4 regions of the Paractinoplanes hotanensis genome follow, and region 2 is predicted to be linked to each of the others. Evidence: riboswitches for the same ligand, from Rfam matches in the RefSeq annotation. Region 2 holds a riboswitch; each other region holds the start of a gene.
What was found. A riboswitch is a leader RNA that binds a small molecule or an ion and turns the genes downstream of it on or off. The one in region 2 is predicted to bind cyclic di-AMP.
Positions count from the first base shown of each region.

Region 1: linked by a shared signal. The riboswitch ahead of LXN57_RS30900 (LysM peptidoglycan-binding domain-containing protein) and the one ahead of LXN57_RS17925 (coiled-coil domain-containing protein) in region 2 are both predicted to bind cyclic di-AMP.
Region 3: linked by a shared signal. The riboswitch ahead of LXN57_RS45525 (LysM peptidoglycan-binding domain-containing protein) and the one ahead of LXN57_RS17925 (coiled-coil domain-containing protein) in region 2 are both predicted to bind cyclic di-AMP.
Region 4: linked by a shared signal. The riboswitch ahead of LXN57_RS24065 (C40 family peptidase) and the one ahead of LXN57_RS17925 (coiled-coil domain-containing protein) in region 2 are both predicted to bind cyclic di-AMP.

Region 1 is NZ_JAMQOL010000044.1:154,541-158,694, forward strand. Features, by position in the region: gene LXN57_RS30890 (TetR/AcrR family transcriptional regulator) at 88-726, shown strand; gene LXN57_RS30895 (saccharopine dehydrogenase family protein) at 801-2,039, opposite strand; cyclic di-AMP (ydaO/yuaA leader) riboswitch at 2,181-2,326, shown strand; gene LXN57_RS30900 (LysM peptidoglycan-binding domain-containing protein) at 2,371-2,862, shown strand; gene LXN57_RS30905 (FAD-binding oxidoreductase) at 2,887-3,600, opposite strand; gene LXN57_RS30910 (zinc-dependent alcohol dehydrogenase) at 3,751-4,154, opposite strand, start outside.
Region 2 is NZ_JAMQOL010000022.1:94,677-98,830, forward strand. Features, by position in the region: gene LXN57_RS17920 (glycoside hydrolase family 65 protein) at 1-940, shown strand, start outside; gene LXN57_RS17925 (coiled-coil domain-containing protein) at 1,014-2,042, opposite strand; cyclic di-AMP (ydaO/yuaA leader) riboswitch at 2,046-2,178, opposite strand; cyclic di-AMP (ydaO/yuaA leader) riboswitch at 2,390-2,523, shown strand; gene LXN57_RS17930 (coiled-coil domain-containing protein) at 2,527-3,567, shown strand; gene LXN57_RS17935 (ABC transporter ATP-binding protein) at 3,714-4,154, opposite strand, start outside.
Region 3 is NZ_JAMQOL010000084.1:21,514-25,667, reverse strand. Features, by position in the region: gene LXN57_RS45530 (WGR domain-containing protein) at 1-1,365, shown strand, start outside; gene LXN57_RS45525 (LysM peptidoglycan-binding domain-containing protein) at 1,504-2,124, opposite strand; cyclic di-AMP (ydaO/yuaA leader) riboswitch at 2,127-2,272, opposite strand; gene LXN57_RS45520 (STAS domain-containing protein) at 2,428-2,781, opposite strand; gene LXN57_RS45515 (PP2C family protein-serine/threonine phosphatase) at 2,778-4,022, opposite strand; gene LXN57_RS45510 (M4 family metallopeptidase) at 4,129-4,154, opposite strand, start outside.
Region 4 is NZ_JAMQOL010000034.1:33,394-37,547, forward strand. Features, by position in the region: gene LXN57_RS24045 (DUF1360 domain-containing protein) at 1-453, opposite strand, end outside; gene LXN57_RS24050 (DUF6158 family protein) at 459-671, opposite strand; gene LXN57_RS24055 (hypothetical protein) at 812-1,219, shown strand; gene LXN57_RS24060 (DUF3817 domain-containing protein) at 1,232-1,552, shown strand; cyclic di-AMP (ydaO/yuaA leader) riboswitch at 1,721-1,866, shown strand; gene LXN57_RS24065 (C40 family peptidase) at 1,879-2,844, shown strand; gene LXN57_RS24070 (sigma-70 family RNA polymerase sigma factor) at 2,933-3,937, opposite strand.

The sequences.
Region 1 (4,154 bases), on a different contig from region 2:
GCCCGCATCCCGCCCGGATCAACCGATCTCTGACCAATGTGGAGGGTGCGCGGATGGGTTGATCCGACTAGTCGTAACGTAGTTGCTGTGGAGGAACAAACCACGGCGGCGACCCGGCGGGGTGAGACCTATGCCGGGCGTTCACGCGAGCAACGAGCCAGCGAGCGGCGGGCTCGGATCTTGGCGTCGGCGGTGCACCTCTTCGGCACCCGCGACTACGAGGATGTCACCGTCGCCGACGTCTGCACCGGCGCCAAGGTGTCCAAACGGTACTTCTACGAACACTTCGACGACCGGGCCGACCTGCTGCTGAAGGTCAACCGCGAGCAGAACGAGTGGCTGCTCCGCGGTGTCGCGGCGTCCGTCCCCGAGAAGCCGGCGACCCTCGCGGAGCTGTTCCGGCCCGCCCTGCACACCCTGGTCACCATGCTGCGCAACCACCCGGAAAGCGCCCGCGTGATCTATGTGAACGCGCCCCGCATGGAGACCCGGCGACGCGGGGTGCTGCGCGAGGACGCCCAGTTCGTCGACGCCGTGCTGAGGCGGGCGGTGGGCACGCCCAAAGACCAGATCGGGTACGACCGGACGCTGCTGGCGCTGGTGGCCGGCCTCAGCGAAGTGCTGATCGACTGGATCTCGCACGACATGGCCGGCGACCCGGAGCACCTGGCCGAGCACCTCACCGGCATCGCCCTGGCCCTCACCGCCACCGCAGCCGACCTCTAGCGCCGACGCGGCCGGGCTCACCGACAAGCAACGGGCGAGCGAAGCCGACAAGCAACAGGCGAGCGAAGCCGACGTCAGAGTTTGCGCGCGGTGATCTCCATTCCGGCCGCCCGCAGGCGGTTGACCAGCGCGTCGCCCAGGGCCGTGGCCGGGGTCAGCACACCGCCCGGCGACGGCGGCAGCGACTCGCGGTCGTGGACCAGCACCAGCGCCGACTCGGCGAGCATGACGGCGGTGGCCGCGTAGCCCGGGTCGCCCTGGGCACGGAAACGTGCCGTGTAGTGGGCGCCGGTCGTCGTGGTGGTGAAGAAGTCGAAGGTGAAGTGGCCGTCACGCTGTGCCTGCGGGCTGGGGCCGCTGCCGGGCTTGGGGAGCACCCGGTCGAGCACGAACCTGGTCGGCGGCAGCATCATCCCGGCGACCAGCGCGCCGAGCCCGAGCTTGAGGCCGTTGGCGATCAGCGGCGAGAGCGGCGACCGGCCGACACTCATGGTCTCGCGGTAGCGGAAGCGCCGGCCGTACCGATGGTTGTGCAGGGCGTTGCTGCGGCGCACGACCCGCGTGTTGTAGGACGCCATCACGAAAGGCGCCAGCGTGCCGCGCAGCGAGGGGTGCACGTCGGAACCGCTGACCGTGGCCATGTCGCCCTGCCGGCCCAGGTCGGGTTCGCTGTCGCGGTCGGGGCTCAGCGAATAGGGGCTGGCAGCTACGCGCCGCAGGCGGCGATCGTTCTTGACCACGTCGAGCTGGTGGCGCAGCGTGTCGATGGTGCCGCCGCTGACCCCGCCCCGCAGGCTGGTCACGACCATGGTGGTGTCGGTGAGCTCCCCCGCGCCGTCCGCCGCCACCTGCTGAGCCAGCACGTGCACGCCGATGTCGGACGGGATCGAGTCGAAGCCGCACGAGTGCACGATCCGGGCCCCGGTCGTGCGGGCCCGGTCGTGGTTGGCGTCGATGCTCTGCCGGGCGAACACGACCTCGCCGGTCAGGTCGACGTAGTCGGCGCCGGCCTCGGCGCAGGCCCGGGTCAGCGCCGCGCCGTATTTCAGGTAGGGCCCCACGGTGCTGATCACGACCTGGGTCGAGGCGGCCAGCCGGGCGAGCGCGCCGGTGTCGGCGGCGTCGGCCACGAGGGTGGGCCAGTCGACGCCGAGTTGGTCGCGCACGGCTGCCAGCTTCGTCTCGGACCGCCCGGCCAGCGCGATCCGGGTGCCCGCCGGGGCGTGCTCGGCGAGGTAGCGGGCGGTCAAGGCGCCGACGAACCCGGAGGCGCCGTAGACGACGATTTCATGGTCCCGAACGCGGTCGCTCATGGTGGTGGATTCTCCATCAGCGCCCCCGAAGCCGCTCGGCGGGTTTAGTCTCGATCCGTTTGCAGTCGTACCCATTTGGCCGATGACCTGCACAGATGTGCGATCGGCCCCGCGGGCGGAACGCCGAGTCCAGCCGCCGCCCGCCGGACACCCAACTCACGGCATGGAACGGGGGACCCAGGTTCCTCGGCGCGCTCGTGCGCGCCTCGGGGTGAAGCCGCCATTTCGCGCGGCCGGGCACCTCAGCCCGAACCCGACAGCTGACCTCGTAGGCGTGGAGGGTCTTTCTGTCATGCCACAAATCCACAAGTCCGGCCCGCTCCGTCGCCTCGTGACGGTTCTCGCCGTGCTCACCGGCGCTCTGGTGGGAGCGCCCGCAACGGCGGCTCAGGCCGACGTCAACTGGGATGCCATCGCCCACTGTGAATCGCGGGGCAACTGGAGCATCAACACCGGCAACGGCTACTACGGCGGCCTCCAGTTCAGCCGCCGCACGTGGCGGGCCTACGGCGGATCGCGCTTCGCGGCCACCGCCGACCGGGCGACCCGCGCCGAGCAGATCCAGATCGCCGAACGGGTGCTGGACGGGCAGGGCATCGGCGCCTGGCCGACCTGCGGACGCAGAGCCCGCACTCCGGCGCCGCAGGCCCAGCTCGCCGCCCAGCCGGCCGGACGCTCCTATGTCGTACGCCCGGGCGACACACTCGCCGTGATCGCCGAGCGAACCGACATCGCCGGCGGCTGGCGCGCCCTCTACCGCCTCAACAGCGGCGCCCTGTCGAGCCCGCACCGGATCTTCCCCGGCCAGCGGCTCCGATTCTGAGCCCGGGCCCGCGCACGGGTTCCGTCAGCACAGGTTGAGGGCGTCGTAGCGGACGCGCGCAGTGGGTACCCGGCAGGATTCCAGGCGGCGGACGATCTCGGCGACCGTCGCGGGCGGGCCGCTGACGTAGAAGTCGTGGTCGGGCCACGGGCCGTGGGCGGTCACCAGGTCGGCCACATCGGCCTTGGCCCGCACGATGGTCAGCCACGGGTGACGCCCGGCGAGCAGGTCCAGCGCCCGGCGGTCATAGAAATCCCGGTCGTCGCGCTCGCCGCGGAAGAGGTGGATCCAGCGCGTCCGGTTGAAGCGGGACAACTCCTCGATCAGCGCCTTGGCCGGAGCCAGCCCTGTTCCCGCCGGGACAAAAACCAGATCACGACGCGAGTACGGATCCAGCGTCAGCGATCCCCGCGGTGCGCCCAGCCGCAGCGTGTCGCCCAGCTTGAGCCGATGGACCAGCGCGGCCGACACGCGAGGATCCGCCGGGCCGATGCGGCCGTCCGGACCCGGAAGAGGGCGGGCCGGTGCGCGCACGTGGAACTCGAGCACCTGGTCGAGACGCGGGGCGTTGGCTATCGAGTACGAGGCCGAGCGCCACGGCAGGTACGGGCACTCGATCGGCACATGCTGGCCGGCCCGGAACGGCAGGGGCTGGAACGTCCGGCATCGGAACACGGCGATGTCGGGGCTGCGGCGGTCGTGCTGCACCACCTCGGCCGGCCACCAGTCGGTCGACACCCCTTGCCCCCCGACGTCGGTTCATGGGAGTTCACGGCCAGCGTCGGCGATCTGCGGGATGCACGGCGGACAACGTGTGCGACAGGTTGCCGGGCTGCGCGAAGCGGGCCGCGAGCTCGACCCGGTCGCCGGCAGCAGGCGCTCCTGGCTTCACCCTCGGGGGTCGATGTGAATCTTGGGTGCTGATCCGCTGCGCCGGCCGGCCAGCACCTCGGCCGCCTGGCCGAGCCCGACCGTCTCGGCGACCAGCGGCCGCGGGTCGACAGCCCCGGAAGCGTACGCCTCGATGGTCGCCGCCAGGCCGCCGGATGCGCTCAGAATGCCCGTCACAGTGACGTCCTTCAGCACGGCCTGACGAGTGTCCACCAGGGACGGTTCGGGGGCGAGGCCGATGCAGACGACCCGCCCGCCGGGCTCGACGCGGTCGAGTGCGAACGCCGGCAGCGACACCGCGTTGGTGGCGTCGATGACCGCGTCGTACGGCACGGCCGGCAGTTCGTCGCGCGTCCAGGCGTGGCCGAAGCCGAGAGAGCGGGCGAACGTCAGCGACTCGG
Region 2 (4,154 bases):
CGGCCGCTTCCACATCGACGGCGTCACCGGCCCGGACGAGTACACGGCCGTGGTCGACGACAACATCTACACCAACCTGCTGGCCCAGCAGAACATGCTGGCCGCGGCCGATGCGGCCAAGCGGCACCCCGACCTCGCCCGCAAGCTGGGCGTGGACGACGAGGAGACGGCGAGCTGGCGGGACGCGGCGGCCTCGGTGCACATCCCGTTCGACAAGGAGCTGGGCGTCCACCAGCAGTCCGAGGGCTTCACGCGGCTGCAGGAGTGGGACTTCGAGAACACCCCACCCGAGGCGTACCCGCTGCTGCTCAACTACCCGTACTTCGACCTGTACCGCAAGCAGGTGGTCAAGCAGGCCGACCTGGTCATGGCGATGTACATCCGCGGTGACGCCTTCACCCCGGAGGAGAAGGCCCGCAACTTCGCCTACTACGACGCCCGTACGGTGCGCGACTCGTCGCTGTCGGCCTGCGTCCAGGCCGTGATGGCGGCCGAGGTGGGCCACCTCGAGCTGGCCCACGACTACCTGGGCGAGGCCGCCCTGATGGACCTGCACGACCTGCACCAGAACTCGCGGGACGGCCTGCACATCGCGTCGCTGGCCGGCACGTGGATCTCGCTGGTGGCCGGTCTGGGCGGCATGCGCGACTTCAACGGTCAGTTGTCGTTCGCGCCGCGCCTGCCCAGCCGGATCAACAACCTGGAGTTCTCGCTGCTCTGGCGCGGGCTGCGGCTGCGGGTGAACGTGACCGCGGAGGACGCCACGTACTCGCTGCGCAACGGCGGCGGATCGGCTCGCCTGGTGCTCCAGCACCACGGCAAGGACGTCGAGGTCACCCAGGTCAAGCCGGTGACGGTGCCCATTCCACCGGCGCACCCGGTCGGCCCCGCGCCGGTCCAGCCGGCGGGGCGTGCTCCGGTTCGGCGGGCCACCTCGTAAGCGGACAGCAAAAGGGGCCCCGGATTTCTCCGGGGCCCCTTTTCGCGTACTCGAGGCTTCTCGCCTCTCGATATCAGAGCATCGACACGTGCACATGGTCGGTGTGCGCGCTTGGCCCGCTGTAGGAACTCCAGCCCCTGGTCGGGAACCAGATCTGCTTGTACCAGATGACGTAATAGATGCCGAGGCGGTCGGCATTACGCACGAGGAATGCCATCAGGTTGTTGCCGTAGGTCTTCATGTCCGCGTTGTGCGCGACCGCGAAGCCCCGATCCTGCAACGACCAGTCGCAGGCCCGGCCCTTCGGGTGTTCGAACGGCCCGCCGTTGCGATGACAGCCGACGAACCGATCGAAGCCGGCCTTCTGCGTTTCCTTCAACATGTGCAGCGTGCGCGCGGTGATGCAGCCGCCGGTCGTCGGGTCGTCGACGTTGCAGGGCAGGCTCGGGAAGCCGCCGTTCGAGTCGCGCGGAGCCGGCGCCGCGGTCGGTGACTCGGCGAGCACGACGCCCTGGGTCAGGCTCTGACCGCCGACCAGGGCGAGGGCCTTGTCCGCGGCCTCTTTCTGCTTGCGCATCACGACCAGGCTGGTCTGCTGCTTCTTGACCTCGGCGTCGAGCGCGGCCTTCTTCGAGTTGACCTGGTCGATCGCCTTGTTCAGCTCGGCCAGCTTGCGGTCCTGAATGGTGTTGATCTCTTCGAGCGAGACGGCCTTCTGCAGGAAGTCGCTCGAGCCCTGGCTGCCCAGCAGGAAGCCGGCCGTGCCGAGGTGGCCGGTGCGGTACTGCTGCGCGGCGATCGCGTTGACCTCGGGCAACAGGGCGAGGCGCCGGCCCTGGGCCACCTTGATCTCGGCGGCCAGCCGCTTCTGCGCCTTCGTCGACCTCGCCACCGCGGCCTTGGCGGCGACGAATTTGCGGTTCGAGGACTCGATGACGTCGTCCAGAGTCGCGTTCTTGGCGACTGAGCCGCCCGCCTCGTCGGGCGTGGCCGAGGAGCCATCAGGCTCGGCGCTCGCCGGGGAAGCGGGTGCGGCCAGGAAAGACAGGGCCACGATCGGCGCCAGGGCAAGCATCAGCCACCGGCGGGGTCGTACGGTCAATGCAGTTCCTTCCGGTAAACCGCCGACCGGGTTAGCTGACGGGTTCGGGACGGAAGCGATCCCTACCGCTTGCGCGGATACACCCCACTGACCTGGTTCCCCGGCTCGCCTCGCGGCGATTGGGCGGTGGCCTGCCGGCACCTCGGGGGCGGTGCCTCGGTGGCAGAACCGGCGGCCAGTTTACCCGAGAGTTCGCTTCGCTTCAGCGCTGCGGAATGGCAAATTTCGTAGTCATGCCAACACATTCCGTAATTCTCGTGACTGATGGTCGTGGTCGAATTGCACTGCGTGCGATAACTGTCGATTGCTCGATGAGTTGGGTATGGTCGGTGGCGGTCCTCACCCCCAGGGGGCCGCCGCCTAATCGCCTTCACGGCGAGCCGGGGAACCAATCTTTCCGGGGTGAATCCGCGCAAGCGGTAGGGATCACTTCCGTCCCGAACCCGTCAGCTAACTCGGTCGGCGGCCGACGGAAGGAACAGGTGTGCGGCACAAGACTGTCCGGCGAAGATTGGCATCGTCATTGGCGTTGCTCATCGCGATCTCCGGCCTCGCGGTCGCGGTGGCCGGTCCGGCCGGCGCGGCCCCCGGCGACAACGGCGACGACGGCGAGGGCGCTCCCAAGTCCCTGATCCAGCAGCTCCAGGCCGCCTCCAAGGGCTTCCTCGAGGCCCAGGAGGCGCTGACCAACTCCCGCAAGCGGCAAACCCAACTGGCCGCGAAGGTCAAGCAGCTCGACGCCGAACTCGGCCCGCGCCAGGCCGCGATCGACGAGATCGTCCAGCAGTCGTACCGCACCGGCCGCCTCGGGCCGATGACCGCGCTGCTCACGGCCAACTCGTCCGGCAGCTTCCTCGATCGGGCCGAGACGCTCGAGACCGTGGCGGTCAAGGAAAACGCCGCTGTGGCCGATCTGAAGGCCAACCGGGACGCGCAGCAGCGGGCCAAGCTCGCCATCGACGCCGAGGTGCGCAACCAGCAGAAGCAGGTCAACCTCATGGCCAAGCGCAAGGTGCAGGCCGAGAACGCGCTGAAGGCGGCGAACGCCGGCGAGGACGCCGACGAGCCGTCGGACAGTCAGGCCAGTTCGAGCAACAAGGCCAGCCCGGCTCCGCGCAACCGGGACGGCTCGCTGTCCGAAGAGGGCTGCACCCGGAAAGACCCCACCACCAGCGGCTGCCTGACGCCCCGCACGCTGCACGCGCTCAAGGAGGCTCAGGCCGACGGGTTCACCCGCTACGTGGCGTGCTTCCGCGAGCAGAACAGCGGCGAGCACCCCAAGGGCCAGGCGTGCGACTTCGCGGCCGAGAAGAACGGCTTCGGCGGGGTCGCGTCGGGCGGTGACAAGACGTACGGCACCCGGCTGGCCAACTACTTCATCAGCAACTCGAGCCGGCTGGGCGTGCTCTACGTCATTTGGTTCAAACGCATCTGGCTGCCGAGCAGTGGCTGGAAGTCGTACTCCCGAGGAAACGGGGACCCTTCCAGCGACCACACGAACCACGTGCACCTCTCGGTGCGGTAACTCTGGCTCCGCTTCGCTCCGCGAGCGAGCGCCTTTGTAGCTGGTGAGATGGGACGCGATTTTCCGCCGTCCGCAAACCCTGCGGCCGTCGAAAAACCGAGCCCCATCTCACCAGCGGCGCTCGCGGGCCTACGCCTCCTACCTACTCACTTGTTGACGTAGGTCTCGTACTCCTTGAGCACGTCGTCGGTCAGGCCGTCGGCCCGGATGACGCCGGATTCCAGCCAGATGGTGCGCTCGCACGTGTCCCGGATCGACTGCTCGCTGTGGCTCACCAGGAAGACCGTGCCGGCCTCCTTGCGCAGGTCGCGGACCCGTTGCTCGCTGCGCTTGCGGAACTTGGCGTCACCGGTGGCCAAGGCCTCGTCGATCAGCAGCACGTCGTGCTTCTTGGCCGCCGCGATCGAGAACCGCAGCCGGGCCGCCATGCCGGACGAGTACGTCTTCATCGGCAGCGAGCTGAAGTCGCCCCGGTCGTTGATGCCGGAGAACTCGATGATGCCGGGCGCCTGCTCCTTGACCTCGGCCGGTGACATGCCCATGGCCAGGCAGCCCAGCTCGACGTTGCGCTCGCCGGACAGGTCGTT
Region 3 (4,154 bases), on a different contig from region 2:
TATGAGGTGACGGTCGACGGCGCCGACCTGACCGTCCGCTATGGACGCATCGGCGACCGCGGCCAGGTCAAGCAGTCCTCCTACACCACGCCCGACAAGGCCGCGTCCGAGGCGGCGAAGAAGATCGGCGAGAAGGTACGCAAGGGCTACGCGCCCGCCGTGCCGGGCGTGCGGCAGCGCCGCGCCGTCTCACGCCGCGAGATCGTCAGCACCCGCTCCACGGCCACCACCCGCGCGCCCATGCTGTGGCGCTACAAGTCGGGCAGCCCGGCCTTCGGCATCTTCGTCGACGACGACGTGTGCATGGTCGGCAACGAGAGCGGCCTGATCACCACGCTCAGCCACGGCGCCGAGGTGCTCCAGCAGTTCCGCCTGCCCGACGGCGTGAAGTGCCTGGTCGCCGACGACGACTGGATCTACGCGGGCTGCGACGACGGCAACGTCTACGACCTCTCCGGCAAGGTGCCCCGGCTGGCCTACCGCATCGCCGCCGACATCGACATCTACTGGCTCGACATCCACGACGGCGTGCTCGGGGTCTCCGACTCCGGCGGCGGCATCGCCGCCATCGACCACGAGGACGAGTTCCTCTGGCGCCGTCAGGGCCACGGCTCCAGCGCCTGGATGGTCCGCTGCGACACCCGGGCCGTGCACCACGGCCACTCCAAGGGCGTCACCAGCTACGACTGGCGCACCGGGCAGGAGCTGTGGAACACGCGAACCAGCAATGTGCTGTTCGGCTGGCAGGAGGGCGACTCGCTCTACGCCGGCACCGGGCGGCGCCAGGTCGTCCAGCTCGGCAAGAACGGTGTCCACCGCCGGACGTACGAGTGCGACGCCCCCGTCTTCTCCTGCGCCACCGCCGAAAACGGTCGCTACATCTTCGCCGGCGACAGCAGCTCCTCGATCTACTGCTTCGACACCTCGGGCGCCCGCCTGTGGAAGCTGTCCACCGGTTGCGGCTCGGCCTACTCGATGCAATACCACGACGAGCGCCTCTACATCGTCACCACCGACGGATCGCTGTCCTGCATCGACGCGAGCGAGCCGGCCATCCAGGCCGCCGTCGCGGGCACGATCCCCGAGCCGGTCGACGTGAAGGCCCCGCCCCGCATGCCGGCCGTCGTGCCGTCCACAACGGTCGAGGTCGTCCACGACATCGCCGGCGGCGTGGTCGTCGAGTGCATCGAAGAGGGCGGCCGCCTGCGCATCCGCGTGGTCTCGTCCGGCTACCACCAGGATTGGCAGGTCCAGTTCCCCAAGGGCATCCGCGAACGCGGCAGCCGCTACGTCGTGACCGGCGTGCGCGAGGCCGCCCGCGGCGGCTTCTACCGCACCTACGGCGAGATCCGCCGCCTGCTCTGAGCGTGGCCGCACCCACGGCGAGATCCGCCGCCTGCACCGAGCGTGGCCGCACCCACGGCGATGTCGCCGCAGGCTCCGAGCGTGCTCGATCGGCTCCGAGCCGCCCCGGCCCCGCAACCGGGGCCGGGGCGGTAGCGGTCAGAGCGCCAGGCGCTGACCCGGGAAGATCATGTCCGGGCTGTCCAGGATCGACTTGTTCAGCTGGTAAAGGGTCTTCCAGCCGCCCTTGACGTGATTCTTGGCGGCGATCTTGGCCAGGGTGTCGCCGGAGCGGACGACGTAGTGCTTGCCCGTGGCCTTGACCGTCGACTTCTTGGCGGCCGTCGCCTTCTTGGCGGTCGCCGACTTCTTCGCGGTCGCCGACTTCTTCGCGGTCGCCGACTTCTTCGCGGCGGTCGACTTCTTGGCGGCTGCCTTGGCTGCGCCGGCCTTCTTGCCGCAGGTCGGCCAGGCGCCGATGCCCTGGCCCTTCAGCACCTTCTCGGCGATTCTGATCTGCTCGGCCTTGGTGGCCTTGTTCGCGGTCGCGGCGTACTTCGTGCCGCCGTACGCCTTCCACGTGCTGCGGCTGAACTGCAGGCCACCGTAGTAGCCGTTGCCGGTGTTGATGCTCCAGTTGCCACCGGACTCGCACTTGGCGATGGCGTCCCAGTTCACTGCGGCCTGGGCCGGGGAGGCCGGGCCGAGCAGGCTGACCGCGCCGGCGACACCCGCGGCCGCCAGTCCGAGCGCGACACGGGTCTTCTGTGCAAATGCCATGAGAGAGCTACCTCCACGCCTGCGAGGTGAGCTGTCGGGTTCGGGCTGAGGTGCCCGGCCGCACGTGGCGGCTTCACCCCGAGGCGCGCGTCGGCGCGCCGAGGAACGTGTGGTTCCCCCGCTCCATGCCTGGGTTCGTTTCCCTCGGGGCGGCGGCAGGGATTCGGCGTTCCGCCCGGGGCGTCCACGTTCGCGGACCGGCCGACGGTATCCACGCCCGGGCCCGTACGGCCAAGCCCGAAGGGCGGAAGGTGAAAAGGCTCTCAGATCCGCGAATGTCCCGGCGAGTGGCCCGTATCGGCCTTAACCCGCAGGTCGGAGCAGCGCAGCCGCGACCGTCGGGTACAGCGCAAGCATTCGGTCGAGGTTGACGACCTCGACCACCGTCGAGACCGACGGGTGCAGCTCGGCCAGGCGCAGCGAGACGCCCCGGTCCTCGGCCAGCCGGTGCAGCTGGACGAGGATGCGCAGGCCGCTCGAGTCGCAGAACGTCAGGCCGCGCAGGTCGAGCACCAGTCGTTCGACGCCGGAGGCCAGCGCGGCCTCGCCGGCTTCCTCGAGCACGTGAGTGACGTCACGGTCGAGTTCACCGCTCACGGTCAGCACGGTGTCCCGGCCGTCGGCCTTACCGACGGTCACCGTCAGCTGTTCGGTCATGCTGGTTCCTCGATCTCGTCCGGCTGCGTTGCCGTCGGCAGAGTATTCAACGAAGCGGCCGCCGACCACTCGACGAGCACGAGCGTGGCGTCGTCGGCAGGCGGCCGGCCCTGGTGCTCGATGACCGCCCGGGCCAGCCGGCGCACCGTCTCGGGCGCGGGCAGCGCGGCTGCGGCGTTGCGTTCCACCAGGTCGATCATGCGGAACAGGCCGAACCGTTCGCCGCCGGACGTTCGCGCCTCGGTCACGCCGTCGGTGTAGAGCAGCAGCCGGTCGTCCGGCTCGAACGTCTCCTCGGCCACCTCGGCCGCCGCGTCGGGCAAGCCCAGCGGCAGGCGGCGACCGGCCTTGAGCTCGAGCACCGCGCGCCCGCCGCGCAGCACGACCGGGGCCGGATGCCCGGCGTTGAGGTAGCGCAGCCGGCCGGTGTCCAGGTGCAGTTCGGCCAGTACGGCGGTGGCGAAGCGGCTGTCGCGGAACTGCCCGGTCAGCGCGGTGTCGACCGCCCGCGCCTGATCGACCAGTCCCCCGCCGGCCCGCCGGGCCGCCCGGAGCGCGGCCAGCGCGACCGTGCACGTCAGGCCGGCCTCCAGCCCGCGGCCCGCCGCGTCCAGCACCGCGAGCCACATGACACCGTCGTCGACTGCGTAGTCGAATCCGTCCCCGCCCACGTCGTAGCAGGGCTGGAGGACGGCGCTGACCACGGCCCGGTCGAAGCTGGCGGTCAGCGGTGGCAGCGACGCCCACAGCAGCTCGGCGGCGGTCGACATCGGCTGGGACCGGCGGGCCCGTTCCAGGTGGTCGCCGCGCTGCTTCGCGCTGTTCATCAGGTGGCCGACGAGGCCGGCGACCAGTTCACAACGCTCCGGGAAGGCCTCTTCACGGGCCACGGCGGCGTCACCGCCGACGAACTCGATCACGCCGAGGCGGTCGGTGCCGTCGACCATCGGGGTCCACCAGCGGTAGCCGGGCCCGTCGCCGGCCGGAGCGGAGCGGACCCGGGTGAACACCCGGCCCGGCAGGGTGCCGTCGATCGGCAGGACCTCGGGCGCCGGACCCGGCTGCGGCAGGGGGGTCAGCGCCGTCTGCTCGTAGTTGACCACCCAGATGCGGGTGCGGATCCTGAGCCGCGCCATCACCACGTCGAGGGCGGGGGCGACCTCGTCCGGACGCCACAGGTGGGCGCCCGCCAAGATCTGCTGCAGCGCCTCGTACCAGCGCAGGTCGGTCGCTCGATCCATGGCACTCAGCTTATGTCCGCGCGCGCACCGGGCTGAGCCGGTCGGGCGTCGTCCGGAGCGTGCGGGGGACAGCGGTGCCCGCCCGGACGGCGGGCACCGCGATCCGTCACAGCGAGAGGGTCCAGCCGGTCA
Region 4 (4,154 bases), on a different contig from region 2:
AGCGACCGCGACCAGGCGGGTCAGGCGGGGGGCCAGCACCAGGCCGCCGGTCAGGGCCGTCGAGACCCAGACGGCCAGGCAGAACGGGCAGCTGATCAGCTCGCCGATCCCATGCTTCAGCGCATTGTCGTGGTCGCGCACCTCTTCGTTGAGCTCGGCCGCGCCGGCCGGCTCGGCGTAACGCATGAACGGGGCCCGCAGCGGGCTGGTCACCGAGTCCTTGGCGATCAGGCGGCTCAGCTTGTGGGTCGCCAGTGACACCAGCACCACATCGGCGGTGGCCGGGCGGGCGGGGGCCGGCTTTCCGGTCACCTTGGCCGCGGCGGCCAGAGCGGCGGCCAGAGCGGTGAAACCGCCCATCGCCGTCACGTAGCCGACCAGCGGGCGATGCTCGTGGGGGGCATACGACTGTCCGACGCGCGTCAGCCGCGCGCCCAGCGACTCGGTCAAGATTCTCCCTAGAACGCCTGGGTGAGCCGGTCGGTGTCGACCTCGCGGCTGGGATAGCGGGTGATGTACTCCGTCTCCAGGTCGGCCGTCCGCTTGAAGTGGTTCGACAGGGCGGCGTCGGGGCCGTGGCGGAGCGTCGCGAGACGGGCCCGGTAGAGGCTGCTGAGTTCGCGGAACAGGTCGTCCTCGCTCAGTGAGGCGGGGTCGATCCCGGTTTCCATCAACGGTGAGTCACCGTGAGCTTCTGTCATCGTGCACCTCCGGTCGTTTCGGGCCAGGACAGCCACCGAGGGGTGTGGCGAACGCCAGGACGGTTGCCCGTGCGGGCCGCGGCCAAACACGCGCCGGTACGCTTCTGGGCATGAAGGGCCTGTGGACGCCGGCGTGGATCGTCCGGCATGTCCTGGCGGTGGTGCTGACCGCGGGCTGCCTGATCCTGGGCTGGTGGCAGTTCAGCCGCGCCCAGGAGGGCAACGCGATCAGCTGGGGCTACATGTTCGAGTGGCCGGTCTTCGCGGCCTTCGTCGTGTTCCTCTGGTTCCGCGAGGTTCAACTCGCCCGTCGGAAAGGCGGCCACCCGGCAGAGCCCGCTCCGCCGGAAAAGGCCCAGGAACAGCTCCCAGGCAAGGCTGTTACGGTCGGCCGGCCGGTACGCGTGGCCGTCCGCTCCACCCCGGATGCCGACGACCCCGAACTGGTCGCCTACAACGACTATCTCGCCTGGCTCAACGCCCACCCCGGCGCCCGCCCGGGCGACTATCCCGGATAGGACAGAAGCAAAGTGCAGGGTGCCCTGACCCGCTACCGGATCATCGCGTGGATCGTCGGCGTCTGCCTGCTCGCGCTCGTCGTGGTCGGCATGCCGTTGAAATATCTCGCGGACAACCCGGTCGTGGTCGCGGCCGTCGGGCCCGCGCACGGTTTCCTGTTCATGGTCTATCTGGTCGCCACGTTCGATCTGTCGCGCCGGGCCCACTGGCCGTTCGGCCGCATGATCCTGGTGATGTTGAGCGGCACGATCCCGTTCCTGTCTTTCTGGGCCGAGCGTAAGGTGACCCGGGAATGGGTGCCCGCCGCCGAGTTGACGAAAAGTCCCGTTTGACAGTCCGGCCGCACGCATTGCGGTCGTCGAATCACTTGCTGTTATCGGGATCATTAACGCGTATCGGGCCATTGTCTTAAATCACTCTGTGGGCCCTTGCTTTTGATGATCCCGCCGATAAGTTAATGCGGTTGGTTCGGTCCGCAGCCACTCCCCCTCCCGTGGCGCCGGCCAACGCCGCCGAATCTTCGTGGCGCCATGCGCGTCCGACAGAACCGGGGAACCGTGTCATCGGGGCGAATCCGCGCGAGCGGAAGGGTGTTCTTCCCACCCGAGCCCGTCAGCTGACCCGGTAGGCGGCCGAGCGGAAGAAAGGCCACTGACCGGTGCCCCACCCCCGCACGAGGCTTCGGGTCCTCGTCGTCGCGGCGCTCGCTGTCGCGATCACCGGCTCGCTGGGGACAGCCGCACACGCGGCCCCGTCCGCCAGCGAGCTGAAGAAGCAGATCGAGACGGCGTCCAACAAGCTCGAGGACATCACCGAGAAGTACAACCAGATGCGGATCAACCTGAAGAAGACCCAGGCTGATCAGGTCAAGCTCCAGGCGTCCCTCAAGCCCGCTCAGGCGAAGCTGAAGGCCGCCAGCGCCCAGGTGGGCAATCTGGCCACCACGTCCTACAAGCAGGGTCGCGTCGGGCCGATGAGCGCGCTGCTCACCGGCGGCGGCCAGGACAGCATGATGGACCGCATGGCGTACCTGGACTTGATCACGAAGTCCAACCAGCGCGACATCGACACCTTCACCGCGGCCACCCAGGGCTTCGCCGAGAAGCAGGCCGCCCTCAAGGCGACCCAGGTCAAGCAGACGGCCCAGGTGAACGCGCTGAACGCGCAGAAGGGGTCGATCCAGAAAGACCTCAAGAAGCTGTTCGCGATGCGCGAGGCGGCCTTCGGCCAGGGGCAGGAGAAGGGCAGCAAGTACACCGGCCCGATCCCGCAGATCTCCGGCAAGGCTGGTGCCGCTGTCACGTTCGCGTACAACCAGCTCGGTAAGCCGTACCTGTTCGGCGCGGACGGTCCGGGCAGCTACGACTGCTCGGGGCTGACCTCGGCGGCGTGGCGGGCGGCCGGCAAGTCCTTGTCGCACCAGACCAAGGCCCAGTGGAACGAAGTCACCCATATCAGCAAGGGCGACCTGCAACCGGGTGACCTCGTGTTCTACCGGAGTCTCGGCCATGTCGCCCTCTATGTGGGCGGTGGTCAGATCATCGACGCGCCGCACTCGGGCACGGTGGTGAAGAAGCGCGGCATGAACATCATGACGCCGTACGGCTACGGCCGGGTCAACTAGACCGGCTCGAGAACCGGAGAAGGCCGGTACCCCTCGGGGTACCGGCCTTTCGCGTCTTGTGAGTAACGGGGGGAAGGAAGGCGGAACGTCAGGCGGCCTGCAGGCCCTCGGCCCGGGCCAGCTCGCGCAGCCGGCCGAGCGCCTGGATCTCGAGCTGACGGATGCGCTCACGGCTCAGCGAGAAGCGGGAAGCCACCTCGGTGAGCGAGTGCTCGCGGCCGTCCTCGAGGCCGTAGCGGGCCCGCATGATGCCGGCCGACCGGTCGTCGAGGTGGTTGAGCAGACCCTCGATGCGCTGGCGCTCCAGGGCGGTCAGCACGATCTCTTCCGGCGAGGGGGCGTCGCTGTCGGCGACCAGGTCGCCGAGGTTGGTGTCGCCGTCGTCGCCGACCGGGGTGTCGAGGGAAACCGTGTCCTGGGCCCAGCGGGTGAGCTCGTTGACGCGCTCGACGGTCACGCCGAGAGCGGTCGCGATCTGCTCGGGCTCGGGGTCACTGCCGAGCTCGCGGACGAGCTGGCGGGTGACGTTGCGCATGCGGTTGACGTCTTCGACCAGGTGGACCGGGAGGCGCACGGTGCGCTCCTGCTGGGCGATGGCCCGGCTGATCGCCTGGCGCACCCACCACGTGGCGTAGGTCGAGAACTTGTAGCCGCGCTCGTAGTCGAACTTCTCGACCGCGCGGACCAGGCCGGTGTTGCCCTCCTGGATCAGGTCGAGCATCGGCATGCCGGAGCGCACGTAGCGCCGGGCGATCGACACGACCAGTCGCAGGTTGGCCCGGATGAACAGATCCTTCGCCTTGCGCCCCTCGGTGACGAGGCGCTCCAGTTCCTCCCGGCTCACACCGCGCCGGACCTCGCCCGACTCGAGCAGGTGCTCGGCGTAGAGGCCGGCCTCGATCGACTTGGAGAGCTCAACCTCCCGGGCGGCGTCCAGCAGCGGAGTCCGGGAGATCTCGTGCAGGTAGACGCCGACAAGGTCACGCTCCTCGGCGACCTGGTCGGTCCGCATCACGGTGTTCTTCTCCACGTTGCCCACGGTCCCCTCATTGCCATCACTACTTACCCCGTTACGGGTGACACCTGTGTTCATCGGTTCCTCCCCGTAACGTCCGCAGTTTGCACATTGCGGTTGCTTGGCATCTACACAACAAATGGTTGGCTGCACTGATTCCGGCTGGTGGGTCGAAAGTGTCACGAATGCCTGGGTGACAGCTGAGAGCCGAGTGCGTAGTTGCTGAACAGGGCTCCTGCGTTACGGCATTCGGCCCCGCGACAGGTGCGTCGCGCAGACAGACTCATACCCGTCG